Regions from separate parts of the Streptomyces sp. RLA123 genome, predicted to be linked through region 2. Evidence: riboswitches for the same ligand, from Rfam matches in the RefSeq annotation. Region 2 holds a riboswitch; each other region holds the start of a gene.
What was found. Region 2 has a riboswitch for thiamine pyrophosphate ahead of RV983_RS35350 (purine-cytosine permease family protein). Riboswitches for the same ligand answer to the same signal wherever they lie in the genome.
Positions count from the first base shown of each region.

Region 1 (7,283 bases), 5.2 Mb from region 2:
TCGCGTTCGCCCCGCACCGTCCCGCGTATGCGCAGGCCGAAACCGACGTTGCCCGCGACGTCGTGCTGCGGGAAGAGCTGGTGGTCCTGGAACATCAGGCCCACCCCGCGCCGGTGCGCCGGCACGCCGCTCTGGTCCCGGCCGCCGAGCAGGACGCGACCGGCGTCGAGCGGTTGCAGCCCGGCCACGGCGCGCAGCATCGTGGACTTGCCGCCGCCACTGGGTCCGAGCACGCACACCGTCTCGTGCTCGGCGACCTCCAGGTCCACGGCGTCCAGGACGGCCCGTCCGCCGAAGCGCACGGTGGCGCCGTCCAGTCTCAGCAGGGTCATCAGAACTCCCCCGTCCTGTCGTCGCGGTGGCTGCCGTGGACACGCAGCCGTTCCAGTGCCAGCAGCGCGCCCGCGCACACCAGCATCAGCACGGTGCTCAGCGCCATCGCCTGCCCGTGGTTGAGTTCGCCGGCCCGCCCGAGCAGGCGGGCCACCGCGACCGGCAGCGTGGGGTTGTCGGGCCGCGCGATGAAGACCGTCGCCCCGAACTCGCCCAGAGAGACGGCGAAGGCGAAACCCGCCGCCACCAGCAGAGCCCGCCGTACCAACGGCAGATCCACCTCGCGCCAGGCGCGCAGCGGCGACGCCCCGAGCACCGCGGCCGCCTCGCGCAGCCGCTCGTCCACCGCACGCAGCACCGGCAGCATGGTGCGCACCACGAAGGGCACCCCGACCAGCGCCTGGGCGAGGGGCACGAGGATCCACGAGGACCGCAGGTCCAGCGGGGGTTCGTCGAGTGTGATGAGGAAGCCGAAGCCGATGGTGACGGCGGAGGTGCCCAGCGGCAGCATCAGCAGCGCGTCGAAGCCGCGGACGAGCCGGCCGGCGCGCCGGGTGAGCGCGGCCGCCGCCAGACCGCCGACGACCAGGGCGATCGCGGTGGCCGCGGCCGCGTACTCCAGCGAGTTCCACACGGCGCTCACCGGAGCGACCCCGAAGGTGCCGCCCCCCGCCCCCGCGGAGCCGAGCGCACGGTAGAAGTCCAGCCCGTATCCACCGGGTCCGTCCAGTGACCGTTCGACCAGGACGCCGAGCGGCACCAGGATCAGCAGCGCGGCCGCTCCGAGCGTCCCGGCCAGCAGCCCCCACTCGCCCGCGCCGCGCGGCCGCCGCGCCGTTCCGGACGGGTCGACCAGCCGCAGCGCGCTCTCGCGGCGGCGTACGGTCCGGGCGTGCACGGCCAGGATGCCGACCACGGCGGCGAACTGGACGATCGTCAGCACGGCGGCCGTCGGCAGGTCCAGCAACTGGGCCGTCTCACGGTAGATCTCCACCTCCAGGGTGGAGTAGGCGGGCCCGCCGAGGATCTGCACCACCCCGAAGGACGTGAAGGTGAAGAGGAACACCATGACCGCGGCCGCCGCCACGGCCGGCGCGAGCGCGGGCAGCGTCACTCGCCGCCACGCGCCGAACCGCCCGGCGCCCAGCACCCGGGCGGCCTCCTCCTGCCGAGGGTCGAGCTGCGACCACAGGCCGCCCACGGTGCGTACGACCACGGCATAGTTGAAGAAGACGTGCGCCAGCAGGATCGCCCACACGGTGGTGTCCAGACGCACGCCCCACAGCTCGTCCAGCAGCCCGCCCCGGCCCAGCAGCGCGAGGAACGCCGAGCCGGCGACCACCGTGGGCAGCACGAAGGGCACGGTCACCACCGCCCGCAGCAGATGCCGCCCGGGGAAGTCGAAGCGCGCGAACACATAGGCGCCCGGCAGGGCGATCGCCAGGGTGAGCGCGGTCGAGGCGGCCGCCTGCCAGCAGGTGAACCACAGCACGTGCAGGATGTCGGGGTCGCCCAGCACGTCCGCGAACCGGCCCAGGCGCCATCGGCCGCCCTCGCGGAGCCCGCGGGTGACGATGGCGGCGACCGGGTATCCGAAGAACACCGCGAAGAAGGCGGCCGGCACGGCCATCAGGCCGAGCCGTACGGCGTGCGGCCGCAGGGCGGCCGCCCTCCTGCGGGTCGCTCCGGTTACTTCAGCACGAGCGAGGACCACGTCTTGACCCACTGCTCACGGTTTTCGGCGATCTTCTTCGGCTCGACGGTTGCGGAATCGCCGATCGCGGGCGCGTACTTCGTGAAGACCTCGGGCAGCTTCGCGTCGTCCCGGGCGGGGTTGACGAACATGCTGAGCGGCATGTCCTCCTGGAAGGTGCGGCTCAGCAGGAAGTCGACGAGCGCCTTGCCGCCCTCGCTGTTCTTCGCGCCGTCCAGCAGCCCGGCGAACTCGATCTGCCGGAAGCAGGTGGCCGTCGCCACCCCCGTCGGCCCCTCCTGGGGCTGCTTCTTCAGCGCGAGCACCTCGGCGGGCGGGCTGGACGCGTACGACACGACCAGCGGCTTGTCGCCCCTGCCGCCGCCCGCGCCGGAGAAGTCGTCGTAGTAGGCCTGCTCCCAGCCGTCGACGACCTGGACGCCGTTGGCCTTCAGCTTCGTCCAGTAGTCCTGCCAGCCCTCGTCGCCGTACTTCGCGGTGGTGGCCAGCAGGAAAGCCAGGCCCGGGGAGGAGGTCGCGGCGTTCTCCGTGACCAGCAGGTCCTTGTACTCCGGCTTGACCAGGTCGTCGAAGGTCTGCGGGACGGGCACCTTGTGCGCGGTGAACCAGGCGCGGTCGTAGTTGACGCACACGTCGCCGAAGTCGATGGGCGTGACGCGGTGCTGTGCGGCGTCGAGCTGGAGGGCGGCGGGGACCTTGTCGAGGTCCTTCGCCTCGTACGGCGTGAACAGGCCGTTGTCCAGGGCGCGGGAGAGCAGGGTGTTGTCGACGCCGAAGAAGACGTCGCCCTGCGGGTTGCCCTTGGACAGCACGGCCTGATTGACCGCCGCGCCGGCGTCGCCGCCGCGCAGTACCTTCACCGTGAAACCAGTCTGCCGCGTGAACTCCTGCAGCACGGCCTTGGAGGCGGCGAAGGAGTCGTGGCTGACCAGGGTGACGGTCTTGGAGGCGCTGCCGGCGGAATCATCGCCTCCGCCGCAGGCCGCGAGGGATGCCGCGCCGAGCGCGACAACGAGGGCGGTGCCGGCGGCACGCCGACGGATGGTGCTCATCAAGTGACTCCCTACGCCGGTATGACCCGGATCAGGTTCGAGGGTCTGCGGCCGTGCCGCACTCTCAGCGCTGTGTGCGCTCCCCTGTCGGATGTTCTCTTGTCGATCGTCCACGGCAAACAGCCACAGACGACCGTCACCCTAGCAAGCGCCTGTCAGCGCTCGGAAGCCGCCAGCTGCCCGCAGGCCCCGTCGATCTCCTGGCCCCGGGTGTCCCGCACGGTCACCGGCACGCCGTGCGCCTCCAGGGCCGCGACGAACGCCCGCTCGTCCTCGGGCCGCGACGCGGTCCACTTCGAGCCCGGCGTCGGGTTGAGCGGGATCAGGTTGACGTGCACGCGCTTTCCCTTGAGGAGCCGGCCCAGCCGATCGGCGCGCCACGCCTGGTCGTTGATGTCCCGGATCAGCGCGTACTCGATCGACACGCGGCGCCCGGACACGTCCGCGTAGTGCCACGCGGCGTCCAGCACCTCGCGCACCTTCCAGCGCGTGTTCACCGGCACCAGGGTGTCGCGGAGCTCGTCGTCGGGCGCGTGCAGCGACACCGCGAGCCGGCACTTGAAGCCCTCGTCGGCGAAACGCAGCATCGCCGGCACCAGGCCGACCGTGGAGACGGTGATGCCCCGCTGCGACAGCCCCAGCCCGTCCGGCTCGGGGTCGGTGAGCCGGCGGATGGCGCCCACCACCCGCTTGTAGTTGGCCAGCGGCTCGCCCATGCCCATGAAGACGATGTTCGACAGCCGCGCCGGCCCGCCCGGGATCTCCCCGTCGCGCAGCGCGCGCATGCCCGCCACGATCTGGTGCACGATCTCACCGGTGGACAGGTTCCGGTCCAGCCCGGCCTGCCCGGTCGCGCAGAACGGGCAATTCATGCCGCAGCCCGCCTGGGAGCTGATGCACATCGTCACGCGGTCCGGGTAGCGCATCAGCACCGACTCGACCAGCGTCCCGTCGAACAGCCGCCACAGCGTCTTGCGCGTCGTGTCGTTGTCGGTGCTGCTGTGCCGCACGACCGACATCAGGTCCGGCAGCAGCCCCTCCGCCAGCTTCCCGCGCGCCGCCGCAGGAATGTCCGTCCACGCGGCCGGGTCGTCCGCGTACCGCGCGAAATAGTGCTGCGACAGCTGCTTGGCCCGGAACGGCTTCTCCCCCAGCTCCGCGACCACCTCCCGCCGCTCGTCGGGCGTGAGGTCGGCAAGGTGCCGCGGCGGCTTCTTGGCGGCGCGCGGCGCGACGAAAGTGAGTTCTCCAGGTGCAGGCATGGTCCGTCCAGTGTCGCAGATCGTTTGGGGCGCCCCAGGTCGGATGGGTGAGGCCCCCGTCACTCTCCGGTGTCCCCTGCCGACCTCGGCCGGCCTTGACCGACCTTTCACGGCCCGCAGACGGCCCGGACGACGCGGTCCGCGCCGCGAGGGGGCGACTGCGAGCAGCCCACACGCCCGTCCGGGCGCCGGCGCGCCGAAATCCCGTCGCGCTCCTCGCCCCGACGAAGAACAATTCCCGTCATGGGGACGGACATATACGGGTTCATAGAGTGCCGCTGGGATCACTGGCTGGACGAAGACGACCGCGTCTGGTTCAGGGCCATCGACCTCATGCATCTCTACAACGGGCGCTCCTACGTCGCCTTCGGGTCCCTGTTCGGTGTCCGCGACACCACCTCCTTCCGCCCGCTTGCCGATCTCCGCGGCCTTCCGTCCGACGTGTCGCGGGAGACCCTCGCCGACTTCGAATCCTGCGGCTCGGACCTGCCCGACGCGTCCTGGATCACCTGGGCGGAACTGAAGGCCGCGGACTGGGAGGAGATCGCGAACGAGGTCGACGACTGCATTCACGAGTACCGCCGTAGCCCAGACGGGACCTGGGTGATGCACGGGCAGAACTCCGGCCTCACCCGCTTCGCCGAGCTCTCCGGTCATACCGACCACGACACCCTCTACCACGCGGGCAGGGTCTACGCCGAGGGCACCGAGTGGCCGGACGGCGACCGCCTCTTCCGCATCGGCCGCCTCCGCCGCAAGGATGCCGTGCCGGACAGGGACTGGGCCCCCGTCTGGTCGGTGATGCGAACACTGGCGAACCTGCACGGCGACGAGGGCGTCCGCCTGGTCGTCTGGTTCGACGGCTGACCCGCCCTGGCTTGAGCTCGACAGCCGGCCGCGTCAAGAAGTCGGGCTTCGGCGATGAGCCCGAGCACCGCTTTACACGCTCGACCGGGGTCCCATGGGTCGTCAGGCGGTCGGCCATGGGCTCTCGGAAGACCTCCAGGCCGAAGGACTCGAAACTATGGCCCCACACCGCTGAGTACCGCGTGCCGTCCTCGGTGAGCAAGCCGACGCCCATCGTGGGCTGGTGCCACGGCCCGAAGTCCCACTCCTCGACCTCGGTCCCATCGTCACCGCAGCTCAGCGGGTGATAGGTCACCTCCGCAAGGCGCGCAGACTTTCGACAGATCTCTCGTATTCATCCTCAGTGAGTTCGGGCGACGGCATCTCACCATCGTGGCCCTTCATCCGCCCAGACATCACAGGTTCTTCTCATCCCACACGAGGCCCAGTTCCGTCTCCGTCCAGCGGCCAGCCTGACGGAGGTGGTGCTGATGGCGCCCAGCCAACTCGTGGAGCCGTGCAGGGCGTAGTCGTTTGTCCGCTGCCATCACGTCATCGGGCCCTGATTGGCTGATCATGCAGCCCTGCACCGGGGGTAACAGCAGCCGCTGACGCACCGACAAGCATGTCGATCCCCACGGGCGATGATCCCTGCGACACCACGTACCCCGGTCACTGGACGTCGAGCGCCCACCGCACGTACCGATCTTTGGACACGAACCCGGCCTTCTCGTAGATCCCGAACGCCCCACTGGGATTCGCCGAGTCCACGCTCAGGCTGGCCTTCCCGTAACCATGAGCGGCGGCGCTGCGCAGCGCGTGCGCGATCAGCCCGCCGGCGACTCCGCGCTTGCGGTATTCCCGGAGCGTCCCGATGAGCATGAAGTAGGCCTCGCGCACGCCGGTGGCCGCCGTGTCGGCGTCCCACGACATGGTCACCAGCATGCCCGCTGGGGCTCCGTTCGCCGCGTTCCGGAGCAGAAAGCTGACCTCGGGCCGGAAGCTGTGATTGGTGATCTTGTTCTTCCAGGCGTCCACGGGCACCGGGACGCTGCCCCAGTGGTCCTTGAACGCCTCGTTCCGGATCATCCGGAACTCCTCGTCGTTCTGCTCCGACCACGGCTCGACCCGCAAGCCGTCGGGGATCGCCGTGTCCGGGATCGCGTCGCGCAGCGGGTGCTCCATGGACTGGGAGTAGCGGGCCGGCGCGAACCCCTGGGAGCGGAAGAGCCGGGCCGCGCCAGGGACGTGCTCGCACTGCTGGGCCTCGACCACGAGCTTGAGCGTCGGGTGATGCTGCGCGTGCAACGCCTTCGCGCCCGCTGTCCCGGCCTCCAGCAACACGGTGCCGACGCCCCGGCGACGGTAGTCCGGGTGCACCCCGCCGTCGACCATGACCCGGTGCGTCTCCTCGGCGGTCGGCTTGTAGGTGGCCTTGACGTAGCCGACCATCACGTGGCCGTCGAAGGCAGCCAGGCTCGCGCGCTGCAGGTCCGCGTGAGGATCCACCAGTTCCTGGAGGGTGTCCTCCTCGTCGTAGTGCTCACCGGTCCTGTCCTCGGCCTCCATGGCCTTGAGAAGCTCGGCCGACGCCTTCGCGTCCCCGATGGTGAGCGGTCGCCACGTCAGGTTGGTGGAGTCTGCGTCCATGCGGCGGACGGTACTGAAGCCGCCGCACGTTGTCGCTCGGTTTTCGCGACCGGGACCGAAGGCGCGGTGGCGCACTCCCGGGACCCTGCTCCGGCCGGGCCACCCGGCAGCGCGGCTGCATGGTCACCACCCCGATCTCCGTGCATGCCCCAACTCACGTGCCGGGTCCCGCAAAGCGCCCGCTGGGTGCGGCGCAGGCGAAGGTTCACCCCTCCGGACCGCTGCGCGAACGGTGTCGGTGCCCGCACTCGCCTTCCGCGACAGGGCCGGGGCACGCGTACGCGAAGACCGTCACACACCGCCGCGCGGCCATGGTCAGAAGCCGTCCACCTCGTGCCGCTATCGTGCGCCGGTACGGCAATGCCAACCGGCTCGGGCGCCGGTGAACTGGGGAGTGAGTGATGAGCACGTCGGCCGCCACCGGCA
Region 1 is NZ_JBWDOR010000003.1:2,543,395-2,550,677, forward strand. It holds gene RV983_RS11305 (ABC transporter ATP-binding protein) at 1-332, opposite strand, end outside; gene RV983_RS11310 (ABC transporter permease) at 332-1,963, opposite strand; gene RV983_RS11315 (thiamine ABC transporter substrate-binding protein) at 2,023-3,099, opposite strand; TPP riboswitch at 3,091-3,195, opposite strand; gene rlmN (dual-specificity RNA methyltransferase RlmN) at 3,255-4,361, opposite strand; gene RV983_RS11325 (hypothetical protein) at 4,605-5,228, shown strand; gene RV983_RS11330 (GNAT family N-acetyltransferase) at 5,880-6,857, opposite strand; gene RV983_RS11335 (APC family permease) at 7,259-7,283, shown strand, end outside.
Region 1: another riboswitch for thiamine pyrophosphate. It lies ahead of RV983_RS11315 (thiamine ABC transporter substrate-binding protein); the one in region 2 lies ahead of RV983_RS35350 (purine-cytosine permease family protein).

Region 2 (7,283 bases):
AGCCGGGGTGTGGCGCCGATTTGCGGGTCGTGCTCGTGCTGGTAGGCGCTGCTGATCCGGTTCCAGAGCCGCCGGTTGGCGGAGATGCTGTCCACGTGCCGACTCCAGCACTACGTGCCGGGGGCGGTCAACACCTTTAGGACACTGGCCGGCCCGCGCCTCGGTCCGGCCCTGGCTCGGCTCATGATCCGCGGGACGAACCCTGAGCCGGCACGCGGCCCCAGGCGAGGGCGTACGCGCGGGCCGCGGCACGGGGGTCCTCGGCGGCGCAGATGCCGGACACCACGGCCGCCCCCGCGGCCCCGGCCTCCCTCAAGCGGGGGAGGTCGTCCGGGGTGACGCCGCCGATGGCCACGGCGGGCAGCGTGCTGAGCCGGGCGAGGCGGGCGAAGCCGTCGAGGCCGAGCGAGGGCGGAGCGTCCGCCTTGGTCCGGGTCGCGTGCAGCGCGCCGATGCCGACGTGGTGGACGCCCGCCGGATCCCGGGCGGCGGCGCGCAGTTCCTCGGGGGTGGCGGCGCTGAGGCCCAGAACCGCGTGCTCCCCGATCAGTTCGCGGACCGCGGCAGGAGGCAGATCCGACTGGCCGATGTGGACGCCCGACACACGCACACCGGCGGAGCGAGCGGCCAGGAACACATCCACCCGGTCGTTGACGATCAACGCCACGTGCTCCGGGAGGACCGCGGCCACCTCTGTGACCGTCCGCAGGAAGTCCCCGCCGTCCGCGTGCTTCTCACGGATCTGCACCGCGGTGACGCCCCCCGCCACCGCCGCGGCGACGGTCCCGGCCACGCCGCGGCCCCGGGACCCGCACTGGGCCGCGTCCGTGACCAGGTAGACCGACAGATCGACCGGGGCCGGTGTCACGACAGCGCCGCCCGCTCGGTGATGTCCGATTCCCGGAGCGCGGCGAGCGCGTCCAGGAAGGCCACGGCGAAGCTGCCGGGCCCGGAGGCCGCCTTCGCGGCCGGCTCGGCGGCGACCGTGTACGCGGTCACGGCGGCCACCGTCGAGGCGAACCGGTCCTCGTCCACCGCCGCGAAGGCCGCCATTACGGCGCCCAGCGCACAGCCACCACCCGTCACGCGGGTCAGCAAGGCGTCACCGTTGGCGATACGGACCGTGCGCCCGCCGTCGGTGATGAGGTCCACGGGCCCGGAGACGGCGACCACGCCGCCGGTCGCACCGGCCAGGCGCCGCGCCGCTTCCTCCGCGGCCTCGACGCCGTCGGAGGAGTCCACCCCACGGCCGCCGCCACCCGCTCCCGCGAGCGCGATGATCTCCGAGGCGTTGCCGCGTACGACCGTCGGCCGCAGTTCCAGGAGCTCTCGCGCCAGCGCGGTGCGCACCGGCAGCGCGCCGACGGCCACCGGGTCGAGCACCCACGGAGTGCCGGCCGCTACGGCCGCCTGCGCGGCCTCGACCATGGCGGACCGCTGCTCGGCGTGCGGGGTGCCCAGGTTGACCAGGACGCCCGAGGCGATCCCGGCGAACGGACCGGCCTCCCCGGGAATGTCGACCATGGCGGGCGAAGCGCCCAGCGCCAGCAGGACGTTGGCGGTGAACCCCGTCACCACCGAGTTGGTCAGGCAATGGACCAGCGGGGAGTGGGCCCGTACACGCGTCAGTGCCTGCGCGGCGAAGGCGATGTGATCGGCGGCGGAAGTCGGCGGCATGGGGTGTCGCTCCTTGGGGGGACGGACGATGGCGCGTACGCGGTCGGCGGCCGCTTCGGGCGCCGGCTCGTGAGGGGGCGCGGGCGAGCGGGCGGCTCAGCGTTTCGGGCGGTGGCGCAGCCGCAGCGGCGCGTACACCGCGAGGGCCACGAGGAACGCCACGTAATACGAGAGGTCCGCGCCGTGCAGGGACTCCGCCACCGGGCCGACGTACAGGCTGGTGTCCATGAACGGCACGGCCGCGGCGAAGGCGGCGGCGAACGCGAGCACGGCCGGCAGGCCCGGCTGCGGACGGTCGGTCTCGGCGGCGAGGTCGATGTCGGCGCCTTCCCGTGCCCGTGCCCGGGCCAGCCAGTCGACGATGACGATTGCCACGAACCCGGGAATCCAGTAGCCGACGAACAGCAGCACGTTCTGGAAGCGGGCGGTGGTGTCCGCGGCGTGCATCCACAGCACCAGGGGGAAACCGAGGGCGGCGGCGAAAGCGGCCGCCACGGGGCGCGGAACGCGCACTCCGACGGTCTGGAGGGCCAGGGATCCGCTGTAGTCGTTCATGGCGTTGCTGCACAGGGCCGCCAGGGCCACGGCGAGCAGTCCGAACGCGCCCAGCGGTCCACCGCCCAGCAGTTCGGCCACGCCCGCGGCGGTCTGGTCGGTCAGGACGGACGCGCCCCACAGCCCGAGGGCCTGGACGGCCACGAAGGACACCACCAAGCCGGTCACGGTGTACCAGAACATGCGCGGGCGGGAGGTGGCGCGTGGCAGGTAGCGGCTGAAGTCACTGGCGTACGGAGCCCAGGACAGGGCCAGACTCAGCGCGATGGTGCTGGTCAGGACGAACGCGCCGCCCCGGTCCGCACCGTGGGCGGAGCCGGTGGCAGCCGGGTGGACGCCGTCGAGCAGCTTCCAGGCGATCAGCGCGAACGCGGCGGCGAGCACGAAGGTCATGACGATCTGGAGCCGGTGGATGGCCTCGTAGCCCAGGACGCCGAGAGCGCCCTGCCCGAGCATCATGACCAGGACCCCGAGCCAGAACGGCAGGCCGCACAGCCGGGCCAGCGCGTCACCGCCGAAGAGCCCGATCAGCGCGTCCCAGGCGACCGAGGACAGCCACTGCAGGATGCCGGGCAGCGCGACGGCCCGGCCGAAGGCGAGCCGGGCCAGCGGCAGCTGGCCCGCACCGGTCCGGCTGCCCCAGGTGCCCAGGTAGGCCGTGGGTACCGCGCCGATCACGGTGCCGAGCACGACGGCGGCGAGCGCGGTGGCGAAGTCCAGGCCGAGGGCTATGCCGATGGTGCCGGTGAACACACCGGTCATCGTGAGATTGGGTGCGAACCACACGGTGAACAGGCGTCCCGGGCCGCCGTAGCGGTTGCTCTCGGGGACCGGCCGTATGCCGTGCGCTTCGATGCGGAGATCGCCGGCGGCCGCCGGCATGCGTCCGTCGAAGACGGTCTGCCGGCTGTCGGCGGGCAGACCGCCGGGAACATGCGTCAAAGGCATGGAAGACATCCCTCCGCCAGTGCGAACTGGTTCAGGTTCGACGGGTGTGATCTCAGCCCTGGATGGGGCACCCCGTGTCCGGTACGACGGACAGACTAACCCGATCACGCTGCTCAGCGCGTTGATAGGAGGGCATGACAACAGAAGGGCCAACGGTCAAAGCGGTCGTATGCCGTCACATCGCAGCGGCAGGCCGGCACGGCGGGCGGCCGCGATCCTCGTCAAAGGGCGTCCGGCAGCTCGGGTCGCACCGCGCAGATGCCGAGGGTCAGCGTGACCGTGTCGCCGATCAGCAGGTCCCGCGCGCCCAGTGACGTGTTCCGGTTGAGTCCCCAGTCGGAACGCCGCAGCGTCGCCGTCCCCTGGAAGCCGACGCGGTGCGTCCCGTAGGCGTCCCTGCCGACCCTGCCGGATGCGAGGTCGATGTGCAGGGGCAGGACGACGTCCTTGATCCGCAGGCTGCCGGACATACGGAACCGGTCCTCACCGAGGTGCACGATGCCGGTGGACCGGAACGCCATGAGGGGGAACATCGCGGAGTCGAGGTAGTCGGGGCCGGTGAGCTGCGCGTCCCGCTCGCGCATGCCCGTGCTCAGGCTGCCGGTCTGCACGCTCATGTAGGCCCTCGACCGGTGGGGACGGCGTCCGTCGAGCGCGAGGAGCCCCTCGAAATCGGTGAACCTTCCGCGCAGGTTCGCGATCATCGCGCGCCGGACGGAGAAACCGATCGTGGTCCTGAGGGGGTCGATCAGGTAGACGCCGCTCAGCGCGTCGTGCGGACCCCTGCCGGAAATACGCCATTCCACGAGGTTCCCGGGCAGGGCGGGCCGGGTCCGGGGCCATCGTGCCGTGGGCGCCCCGTCGGCACACCGCCCGGGCCTGCCGGTGGGGACGCGCACGTGCCGCGGGGTGAAGCCGCGGCCCAGATGCCGGTGGCCCCTGCCTCCCGGCGGGCAGGGGCCATCCGTGAACGTCACTTCTGCTGCGCGAACCAGTCGGCGAACCGGGTCTCGGCGAGCTGCGCGCCGGCACCGGGCACGAGCGAGGCATCCTCCAGCTCGGACCCGAAGTACGGGGCGTGCGGGTCCGCGACGACCTTGCGGGGGTCGTTCTGGGCGGTAAGCACGTCGCGGACCAGCTCGTCGAACCGGAACGTGTCGGGGCCGGCGATCTCCACCATGCCGTCGAGGGGGGTGCCGGCCGCTGTGCGGGCGACGGCGGCGGCCACGTCGTCGGAGTGGATGGGCTGGAACTTGACGGGAGCGACGCGCACCGTGTCACCTTCGGTCGCCGAGTCCGCGATGCCGTTCATGAACTCGAAGAACTGCGTGGCGTGGACGACGGAGTACGGGAGGCCCGACGCCTTGATCAGCTCCTCCTGGGCCAGCTTGGCACGGAAGTAGCCGTTCTCCGGGAGCCGGTCCGTACCGACGATGGAGAGTGCGACGTAGTGGGTGACACCGGCCTCCGCAGCCGCCCTCAGGAGGTTGGTGGTGGCGGTGCGGAAGAAGTTCATCACGGCCTCGTCCTCGAACGAGGGCGAGTTGGAGACGTCGATCACGGTCTGCGCGCCCTGGAGAGCCTCGGCGAGGCCCTCTCCCGTCAGTGTGTTGACGCCCGTGTTGGGCGAGGCCGCGACGGCTTCGTGCCCGTGTTCGCCGAGCTTGCGGACGACCTTCGAGCCGATGAGCCCGGTACCGCCGATGACGACGACCTTCATGGGGGATCCTCTCGGAGAAATCTGTGGCTAGGGAAAAGACCGGGCGGGAACCCTGCCTGTGACAGGTGCCCGGCGGGCTCGCGCGGGAACCCGCGCGAGCCGGGCGTCACTCGGCGAGCTTGCCCTCGGTCGAGACGTCCTCCATCAGGGAGGCGATCTCCTCCGGGATGGCCGGAATGCTCTCGCGGGTGACTCCCGTGGTCGGGGACCAGACGAGATTCACCTGGAAGGCGGCGTCCAGGTGCGGGTAGTCGCTGCGGTTGTGACAGCCGCGGGTCTCGCGGCGTTCGAGCGCCGATTCGAGGGTGGCCCGCGCCGCCAGGGCGGCGGCCTTCATGTCGAAGGCGTGCGCGAGGTCCTGGAAGCCGGCGATGTCGGGGTGGACGCCGACGTCCGCCATCCGCTTCTCGATCGCGGAGAGTTCCTCCAGCCCGGCGAGGAGTCCCTGTTCGTCGCGGACGACTCCCGCGTGCTCGGTCATGGTGTTGCGGATGGCGCGCTGGAGTGCGCGGACGTTCTCGGGGCCGTCCGCCGCCAAAAGGCCGTCGATCTCGGCACGGGCATGCGCCACGGCGGACGCCGACCGCGGCTGCGAGGTCAGCGCCTGGGAGTAGGCGGCGGCCGCCTGACCCGTGAGACGCCCGAAGACCAGCAACTCGATGAGACTGTTTCCGCCCAGCCGGTTGGCACCGTGCAGCCCGCTCGAGGCCTCGCCGATGGCGTACAGACCGCGGACGTCCGTGCTGTGGTCCTCGGGCCGCACCCAGACACCGCCCATCGAGTAGTGGGCGGTGGGCGCGATCTCGATGGGTTCGCGGGTGATGTCCAGCATCTGAAGGTCCAGCAGGGTCTGGTAGACCCGGGGGAGCCGCGTCATGATCGTCTGCCGCGGCAGGTGCGAGACGTCGAGCCACACGCCGCCCTTGGGGGTCCCGCGGCCTTCCTTGATCTCCGTGTAGGAGGCCAGTGCCACACGGTCGCGCGTGGACAGTTCCATGCGTTCGGGGTCGTAGCGGGTCATGAAGCGCTCGCCGAGCGCGTTGCGGAGGATGCCGCCCTCTCCGCGCGCCGCCTCGCTGACGAGCGTCCCGGCCGCGTTCTCCGGTTCGATGATGCCGGAGGGGTGGAACTGCACCAGCTCGGCGTCGCGGAGGCGGGCACCGGCCTCCACGGCCAGGCGGAACGAGTCGCCGGTGTTCTCGTCGCGACGAGAGGACGTGCGACGCCAGATCCGCGTGTGGCCACCCGCCGCGAGAATGACGGCGTCGGCGTGGATGAGGTAGCGCTTCCCCGTGCCGACGTCGAACCCGTACGCGCCGAAGACGGCGCCGTCGTGCACCAGGAGCCGGGTGATGTAGACACCGTCGAGCACCGGTATGTCGAGCTGGTCCGCGCGCCTGATCAGCGTGCGCTGGATCTCCAGGCCGGTGTAGTCGCCGGCGAAGGCGGTGCGCCGGAACTTGTGTGCGCCGAAGAAGCGCTGCGAGATCCGGCCGTCCTCCTCCCTGGCGAACGCCATGCCGTACCGCTCCAGGTCGTCGATGCCGAGGGCGGCACCGTGGGTGACGGTCCGTACGGTGCGGGGATCGGCCAGCAGATAGCTCTCCTTGAGGGTGTCGGCGGCGTGCTGCTGCCAGCTGTCCTCGGGGTCCATCGTGGCCAGCGCCGCGTTGATGCCTCCGGCGGCGAGTGCCGTGTGGGCGTCCTCCTTGGGCCGCTTGCCGACGGCGAGGACGTCGACACCGGCCTCGGCCAGTTCGATCGCCGCTCGCAGTCCGGCTCCACCGGTGCCGATCACCAGCACCATGGTGGAGATGCGCTGTTCAGTGAGTGCCACGGTCCGCTCCGATCACCTTGGTTGTCACTCACTACGACCACGCGCTCCAGCCGTGTGTGACACCGCGTCGTCGCCGGCCAGGGCTTTCGCACCGGCTGCGGACAGCACGACGGGCGGGGGACGGCCGGTGGTCCGGCCGTCCCCCGCCCACGCGGAGGGTGTCAGGAAAGGACGCGGCCCAGGGGCACGTCCGGGTCGGCGAGACGCGCGTCGTCGACCTCGGCGCGGGAGGTGATCAGCGACCGGACCGGCTCGACCACGTCCCACACGTTGACGTTCATGCCCGCCAGCACCCGGTTCCTGTCGCATGCGGCAAGGCGCGGCGTGCGAGTCACTCCCCGGACCGGGCGGTGCCCGGGCGGGGTGGGGCACGCGTCACTGCCGCAACACTGCGCGTCCCCCGGTCATAGCACCGGCCGTGCGAACGACGCGCGGCAACGTGCGTGTCGCGGCGGCAGCTTGTCCTTCGCATGCGCATGCGCACGCGGGGTCGTGAACCGGCCGCCCGTCCGCCGGGGTCCCGGCGGGTTCCGGCGGGGCGTTCCC
Region 2 is NZ_JBWDOR010000003.1:7,727,526-7,734,808, forward strand. It holds gene RV983_RS35335 (class I SAM-dependent methyltransferase) at 1-95, opposite strand, end outside; gene thiE (thiamine phosphate synthase) at 182-868, opposite strand; gene thiM (hydroxyethylthiazole kinase) at 865-1,677, opposite strand; gene RV983_RS35350 (purine-cytosine permease family protein) at 1,774-3,180, opposite strand; TPP riboswitch at 3,172-3,265, opposite strand; gene RV983_RS35355 (YceI family protein) at 3,402-3,986, opposite strand; gene RV983_RS35360 (SDR family oxidoreductase) at 4,154-4,900, opposite strand; gene RV983_RS35365 (FAD-binding protein) at 5,007-6,707, opposite strand; partial or broken gene RV983_RS35370 (NAD(P)/FAD-dependent oxidoreductase) at 6,899-7,036, opposite strand.

Region 3 (7,283 bases), 1.9 Mb from region 2:
GCCGAGCCCCGGCGCGGGACGGCCGGGCTTGGTCGGGGTGGGCCACACCGGCCCGGTGCAGAAGTAGTCCGCACCGGGCTCCACGGCGGCCGCGGCCGCCTCGGACTCGGAGTGGCAGGACCGTCCGACGACCGGGGAGTCCCCGCCGGAACCGAGGATCGCCCGCGCGGCTGGGACCGGCAGGTCGCCCTGGCCCAGGTGCAGGACGTCGGCACCGGCCGCGTGCGCCACATCCGCGCGGTCGTTGACCGCAAGGAGGGCCCCGTGCCGCCGGCACGCGTCACCGAGGACCGCGAGGTACTCCAGTTCCTCGCGGGCCTCGATGCCCTTGTCGCGCAGCTGCACGACGTCGACCCCGGAGGCCAGCACGGCGTCCGCGAAGGCGGCGAACTCCGCGATGCCTCCCTGGCGCCGGCGGGCGTCGGTGCACAGGTAGAGCCGGGCGTCGGCGAGCCGCGCGCGGATGCTCATGCGGTGGGGTCCCCCTCAGGTGCGGCTCGTGCGTTTCGTGCAGTACATGCGGTTCGTGCAGTACGTGCGGTGCAAGCGTTGGCTGCGGTGCGTACGGTACGGGCAGCGCCCGCGGTGGGTGCGGTGGAGGGGCGGGGCCGCTCAGACGGCCAGCGCCTGGGCCCGGCGCTTCACCTCGGTCCCGCGGTTCTCGCACAGGGCCTGCACCGGAGTGCCGGGCAGGCTCTCGTCGGGGGTGAACAGCCACTCCAGGGCTTCCTCGTCGCTGAACCCGTCGTCCTTGAGCAGGTTGAGCGTGCCGGCGAGGCCCTTCACGATCTTCCCGTCGCCGATGAAGTCGGCTGGGACCATCAGCACCCTGTTCTCCCCGCGGCGCACCGCGATGAGCTGTCCTTCCTTGATCAGCTGGCGGACCCGGGTCACCTCCACGTCGAGCTGCTCGGCGATGTCGGGGACGTTCAGCCAGGAGGGTACGAGGGCATCAATCTTTGCGTCGATCTCGGTCACAGGACAAGCGTGCCATCCCGGACCCGTACCGCGGTACTCGTGGCGTCCACCAGGGGCACGCGGGGCGCTCCGGAAGGTGCTGCCGACGGCGGGCCGACCGGCCGTCCGGCCGCGTCCGGAGCGTCACAGGACGGCGGCCCGGAGCTGCACCGCGGGGTCGGCCACCAGGGTCCGGTCGAGACGGGCATCCCGGGCGATGAGCTTGCGGGCCTGTGCCAGGTCGCGCGGACGGCCCACCGCGAACAGGGCGACGAGCACATCGCCGCGCAGCCACAGCACGGACCAGGCGAGGCCCTCCGGGTCGCCCCGCAGCAGCATCTCGTCGGAGTCGACGTGGTGTCCCGCGTACTGGACGAAGCGCCCGAACTGCTCGGACCAGAAGTACGGGACGGGGTCGTAGACCTCGTCGCCGCCCAGAATGTTGGCGGCCGCGGTGCGGGGTCCCTGGACCGCGTTGTCCCAGTGATGGATGAGCAGCCGCTCCCCGTAGCGGGCGGAGGGGAAGGAGGCGCAGTCCCCGACGGCGTACACGTCGGGCACGGAGGTGCGCAGCCGGTCGTCGGCGAGTACCGCCCGGTCCGGGCCGAGGTCGACCCCGGAGCCGGCCAGCCATCCCGTCGCCGGCCGGGCCCCGATGCCGACGACGACGGCCTCCGCGGCGATCACGCTGCCGTCGGCGAGCCGCACGAGGCCGGGCTCGACCGCGGCGACGGAGGCGCCCGTGCGCAGTGCGACGTCCGCCTCCGCGTACCAGCCGCGCATCCGGTCGGCGATCCGCTCGGGCAGCACACCCGCCAGGGGCCGGTCGGCGGCCTCGACGACGGTCACGGCACAGCCCGCGTGCCGGGCGGCGGTGGCGAACTCGGCGCCGATCCAGCCCGCGCCGACCACGACGACCGTGTTCCGCGCCTCCAGGACGGGCCGCAGCCGGGCGGCGTCGTCCAGGGTGCGCAGTACGTGCACGCCGGGCACACCCTCGCTGCCGGGCAGCGTGACCGGTTCGGCGCCGCTGGCCAGGACGAGCTTGTCGTACTCCACCGGGCCCGCGTCCGTGAGCAGTCGGCGCTCCTCCGCGCGCAGCGCGCTCGCGTGCCGGCCGAGGAGCAGCTCGACGCCGATACCGCCGAAGTCCACGTCCAGCAGCGCGCCCGGACCCTCGTCGGCGCCGAAGAGGACGCCCTTGGACAGCGGGGGCCGGTCGTAGGGCGGATGCCGCTCCGCGCCGATCAGCGTGATCGTGCCGCCCCACCCCTGCTCGCGCAGGGACACGGCGGTCTGCACCCCGGCCATCCCGGCCCCGACGACGACGGCTCGCTGCTCGCTGCTGCTGGTCACGCGATCACCGTAACGCCGCGCGGCGCGCGCCCCGGTAGCGGCGCCCTACTCGCTCCCAGGAGTGCGTACTAAAGTGGCGGTCGAAGCACTCGCGGGAGCCCGGCGCACCGGGCTGAGAGGGCGGCTGGCCGGCCGCCGACCGTACGAACCTGATCCGGGTCATGCCGGCGAAGGGAGGAGCGGTACATCGTGCGAGGTCATGACAGGTCCGACGTCGTCGTCATCGGTGGCGGGATCATCGGACTGGTCACCGCCTGGAGGGCGGCCCAGCGCGGATTGCGCACGGTCGTCGCCGATCCCGATCCGGGCGGCGGCGCCGCCCTCGTGGCAGCCGGGATGCTGGCCCCCGTCACCGAACTGCAGTACGGCGAGCAGGCCCTGCTCGACCTGAACCTCGCCGCGATCCGCCGCTATCCGGCGTTCGCGGCCGAGCTGGAGGAGACCACGGGCCTGGACCTCGGCTACCGGGCGTGCGGCACCCTCGCCGTCGCCCTGGACGTCGACGACCGGGCCGAGCTGCGCGAACTGCACGCGTTCCAGACCTCCTTGGGGCTCCGTGCGGAGTGGCTGAGCGGCCGGGAGTGCCGTCGGCTGGAGCCGATGCTCGCGCCCGGCGTGCGCGGCGGCCTGCGCGTCGACGGCGACCACCAGGTCGACCCGCGGCGGCTGGTGGCGGCGCTGCTGCGGGCCTGTGAACTGTCCGGGGTGGTGTTCCGCCGCGCCGCGGTGACCGGCGTGGACGTCGCCGGCGACCGGGCGCGCGGCGTCGTGCTCGACGACGGAACGGCGCTGGCCGCGGGGCAGACCGTGCTGGCCGCCGGGAGCCGCAGCGGCCTGATCGGCGGGCTGCCGGAGCGCCTGCTGCCACCCGTACGCCCGGTGAAGGGCCAGGTCCTGCGGCTGCGGGTGCCCGCGGCGTACGCGCCCTTCCTGTCCCGCACGGTCCGGGCGGTGGTGCGCGGCGCGCACGTCTACCTCGTGCCGCGGGAGAACGGCGAACTGGTCGTCGGGGCCACCAGCGAGGAGATGGGCTGGGACACCACGGTGACGGCCGGCGGCGTGTACGAGCTGCTGCGCGACGCCCACGAGCTGGTGCCGGGCCTCACGGAACTGCCCCTGGTGGAGACGGTCGCGGGACTGCGGCCCGGCTCCCCCGACAACGCCCCGATGCTGGGCCGCAGCGCCCTGGAGGGCCTGCTCGTGGCCACCGGCCACCACCGCAACGGCGTGCTGCTCACCCCGCTCACCGGCGACGTGATGGCCGAGGTGCTGACGGGCGGGGAACCGCCCGAGGTGGCCCGCCCCTTCTCCCCCGGCCGTTTCACACCCCAGGAGCAGTACGTATGACCGCGATGACCGTCTCCGTCAACGGCGAGCCGCACGAGGTGACGCCCGGTCTCACCCTCGACCGGCTGGTCGCCGGGCTGACCACCGCCGCCTCCGGTGTCGCCGCCGCGCTCAACGAGACCGTGGTGCCGCGCGGGCAGTGGCCCGCCACCGCGCTGAGCGACGGCGACCGCGTCGAGGTCCTCACCGCAGTACAGGGAGGCTGACCGCACATGGCCGACGACCCGCTGACCATCGCCGGAACGGCCTTCGGCTCCCGTCTGATCATGGGGACCGGGGGCGCGCCGAGCCTGGAGGTGCTGGAGCAGGCGCTGCTCGCCTCCGGCACCGAGCTCACCACGGTCGCCATGCGGCGGCTCGATCCCACGGTCAAGGGCTCCGTGCTGTCGGTGCTGGCCCGCCAAGGCGTCCGCGTCCTGCCCAACACCGCCGGCTGCCGGACCGCGGGCGAGGCCGTCCTCACCGCCCGGCTGGCCCGGGAGGCGCTGGGCACGGACTGGGTGAAGCTGGAGGTGATCGCGGACGAGCGCACGCTGCTGCCCGATCCGGTCGAGCTCCTGGACGCGGCCGAGACCCTGGTCGACGACGGCTTCACGGTGCTGCCGTACACCAGCGACGACCCGGTGCTGGCCCGCCGGCTGGAGGACCTCGGCTGCGCCGCGGTCATGCCGCTGGGCTCTCCCATCGGCTCCGGCCTCGGCATCCGCAACCCGCACAACTTCGAGCTGATCGTGGAGCGGGCCGCCGTGCCGGTGATCCTCGACGCGGGTGCGGGCACGGCGTCCGACGCCGCCTTCGCGATGGAGCTGGGGTGCGCCGCCGTCATGCTCGCCTCCGCGGTCACCCGGGCCCAGGAGCCGGTGCTGATGGCCGAGGCCATGCGCCACGCCGTGGAGGCCGGCCGGCTCGCCCACCGTGCGGGCCGCATCCCGCGGCGACGGCACGCCCTGGCCTCCTCGCCGTCCGAGGGCGTCGCCGCCTTCGACCCGGAGCGGCCGGCCTTCGGCGCCTGAGGCACCGCGCCCGGCGCACCCTGGGTGACGTGCGGTGGTCCGGCGGGCGACCGGTGCACCGCGTCACGGTTTCGTGTCGGTACCGCACGACCGCGGCACAACGTTGCCGTGTTAGCCCAAGCGGGTAAGGCGAACACCGTAAACTGCACGTTTGTGGATATGACCCTTCAAGACCCGCTGGTCGGGCGCACGCTCGACGGCCGCTACCGGGTGGAAGCCCGGATCGCGGTCGGCGGGATGGCGACGGTCTACCGAGCGCTGGACACCCGTCTGGACCGTGTGCTCGCGCTGAAGGTGATGCACCCGGCGCTGGCGGCCGAGCCCGGCTTCGTGGAGCGCTTCATCCGCGAGGCGAAGTCCGTGGCACGGCTGGACCACGCCAATGTGGTGCAGATCTACGACCAGGGTGCCGACGGCACCTATGTGTACCTGGCGATGGAGTACATCGCCGGCTGCACTCTCCGGGACCTGCTGCGCGACCGGGGCGCGCTGCCGCCCCGTGCGGCGCTGGACATCCTGGAGCCCGTGCTGGCGGCCCTCGGCGCCGCGCACCGGGCGGGCCTGGTGCACCGCGACATGAAGCCGGAGAACGTCCTCATCGGCGACGACGGCCGGGTGAAGGTGGCGGACTTCGGCCTGGTCAGGGCCGTGGACGCGCACACCTCGACGACCTCGACCACCGGCGTCGTGCTGGGCACCGTGTCCTATATGGCACCGGAGCAGATCGAGAGCGGCACGACCGACCCGCGCAGCGACGTGTACGCCTGCGGAGTGCTGCTCTACGAAATGCTCACCGGCGGCAAGCCCCGGGCGGGCGGCACGCCGATGCAGGTGATCTACCAGCATCTGAACGAGGACATCCCCGCGCCCTCGGCCACTGTGCCGGGACTGGCGCCGCGGCTGGACGACCTCGTGGCGAGCGCGGCGGCCCGGGGGCCCGCGCTGCGTCCCGCGGACGCGGTGGAGCTGCTGGCCCGGCTGCACACGACGCGCGCCGCCCTGAGCCCCGCGCAGCTGGACGCCGCTCCGCCCACGGCGCACGCTCCCGTGCCGCCGGCCGGGGCGGAGGAGGCGACCTCCGTGGTGCACCGCACGACGCGGCTGGAGATGCCGCCGGAGCCGACGCGGCGGCAGCCCGTCCCCGGCCGCGGGCACGCGGCAGCCGGCGGCTCCAGGCTGCGGGCCCGGCCGGGCATGATCGCCGCGGTGGTCGCCCTGCTGCTCGTCGTCGGCATCGGCGCGGGTGTCTGGTACATCAACGACGGCCAGTTCACCAGGACCCCCGCGGTGCTGAACCTGGCGCGGGCGGAGGCGGAGAAGCAGCTGCGGGCGGCCGGGCTCAAGGTCGAGGTGGTCGAGGCGTTCGACGCGGCCACGCCGAAGGGCGAGGTCAGCGGCACCGATCCCGGCCCGGGCACGCGCATCCGCGACGACGGCACGGTCACCATCACCGTTTCCAGGGGCCCGGAGCAGGTGAAGGTGCCGGATGTGGTGGGCAGGTCACTGGGCCGGGCCCGGGAGGAGCTGACCTCCGCCGGCCTGACGGCGGGCCGGGTGACCCAGGAGTTCAGTGGCGAGGTCCCGCGCGGCGATGTGATCTCCACCGACCCGGGCAGCGGTACGACCCGCAAGCCCGACTCCGCGGTGGCGCTCGTGGTCAGCAAGGGCGCGCCGGTGGACGTTCCCGACGTCGTCGGTGCGCCGCTGGAGGACGCCCGCAGGGCGTTGCAGGAGGCCGGTCTGCGGGTGAAGGTCGCGGCGCAGCGGGTCTTCTCCGACCGGGCCGACGAGGGCGGGGTCGCCGCGCAGAGCTCGGACGCCGGGCAGCAGCTGGCGTCCGGCGACACGGTCACCCTGACCGTGTCCAAAGGCCAGCAGATGATCGAGGTCCCGGACGTCCGGGGCAAGGACGCCGACGTGGCCCGCCAGGAGCTGAAGGCCGCCGGGTTCGACGTGCGCGTGATCCGTTTCTTCTTCACGGGCCAGGTCAGCAACCAGTCGCCCGCCGGCGGCGGCGAGGCACCGAAGGGGAGCACGATCACACTGTGGGTGAGCTGACCGGTTCCCGTACGGCCGCCGTCGTGCGCAACCCGGTCGGCGCCCACGTGCCCGTCGCCGGGGGCCTGGCCACCACGGGCCTCGCGGCGGCCGCACGGCTGGGCGCGGAGGCCGTGCAGGTCTTCGTCGCCAACCCGCGCGGCTGGGCCACCCCGGCGGGTGATCCCCGGCAGGACGAGCAGTTCCGCGCGCACTGCGCCGCGCAGGGGATCCCGGCCTATGTCCACGCCCCCTACCTGATCAACTTCGGTTCGCACACCGCGGCCACCGCCGACCACTCGGTGGTCTCCCTGCGGCACTCGCTGCGCCGGGGCCGGGAGATCGGGGCGCTCGGCACGGTCGTGCACACCGGGTCCGCGACCGGCGGACGCGCCCGGGAGACGGCTCTGGCGCAGGTGCGGGAGCGAATGCTGCCGCTGCTGGACGAGCTGACGCACGAGGACGACCCCTGGCTGCTGCTGGAACCCACGGCGGGGCAGGGCTTCTCGCTGTGCGCCCTGGTGGAGGACCTGGGCCCGTACTTCGACGCGCTCGACCGCCATCCGCGCCTCG
Region 3 is NZ_JBWDOR010000003.1:5,800,692-5,807,974, reverse strand. It holds gene thiE (thiamine phosphate synthase) at 1-471, opposite strand, end outside; gene RV983_RS26505 (Rv2175c family DNA-binding protein) at 613-978, opposite strand; gene RV983_RS26500 (NAD(P)/FAD-dependent oxidoreductase) at 1,102-2,313, opposite strand; TPP riboswitch at 2,395-2,507, shown strand; gene thiO (glycine oxidase ThiO) at 2,503-3,660, shown strand; gene thiS (sulfur carrier protein ThiS) at 3,666-3,866, shown strand; gene RV983_RS26485 (thiazole synthase) at 3,873-4,673, shown strand; gene pknB (Stk1 family PASTA domain-containing Ser/Thr kinase) at 4,833-6,731, shown strand; gene RV983_RS26475 (deoxyribonuclease IV) at 6,755-7,283, shown strand, end outside.
Region 3: another riboswitch for thiamine pyrophosphate. It lies ahead of thiO (glycine oxidase ThiO); the one in region 2 lies ahead of RV983_RS35350 (purine-cytosine permease family protein).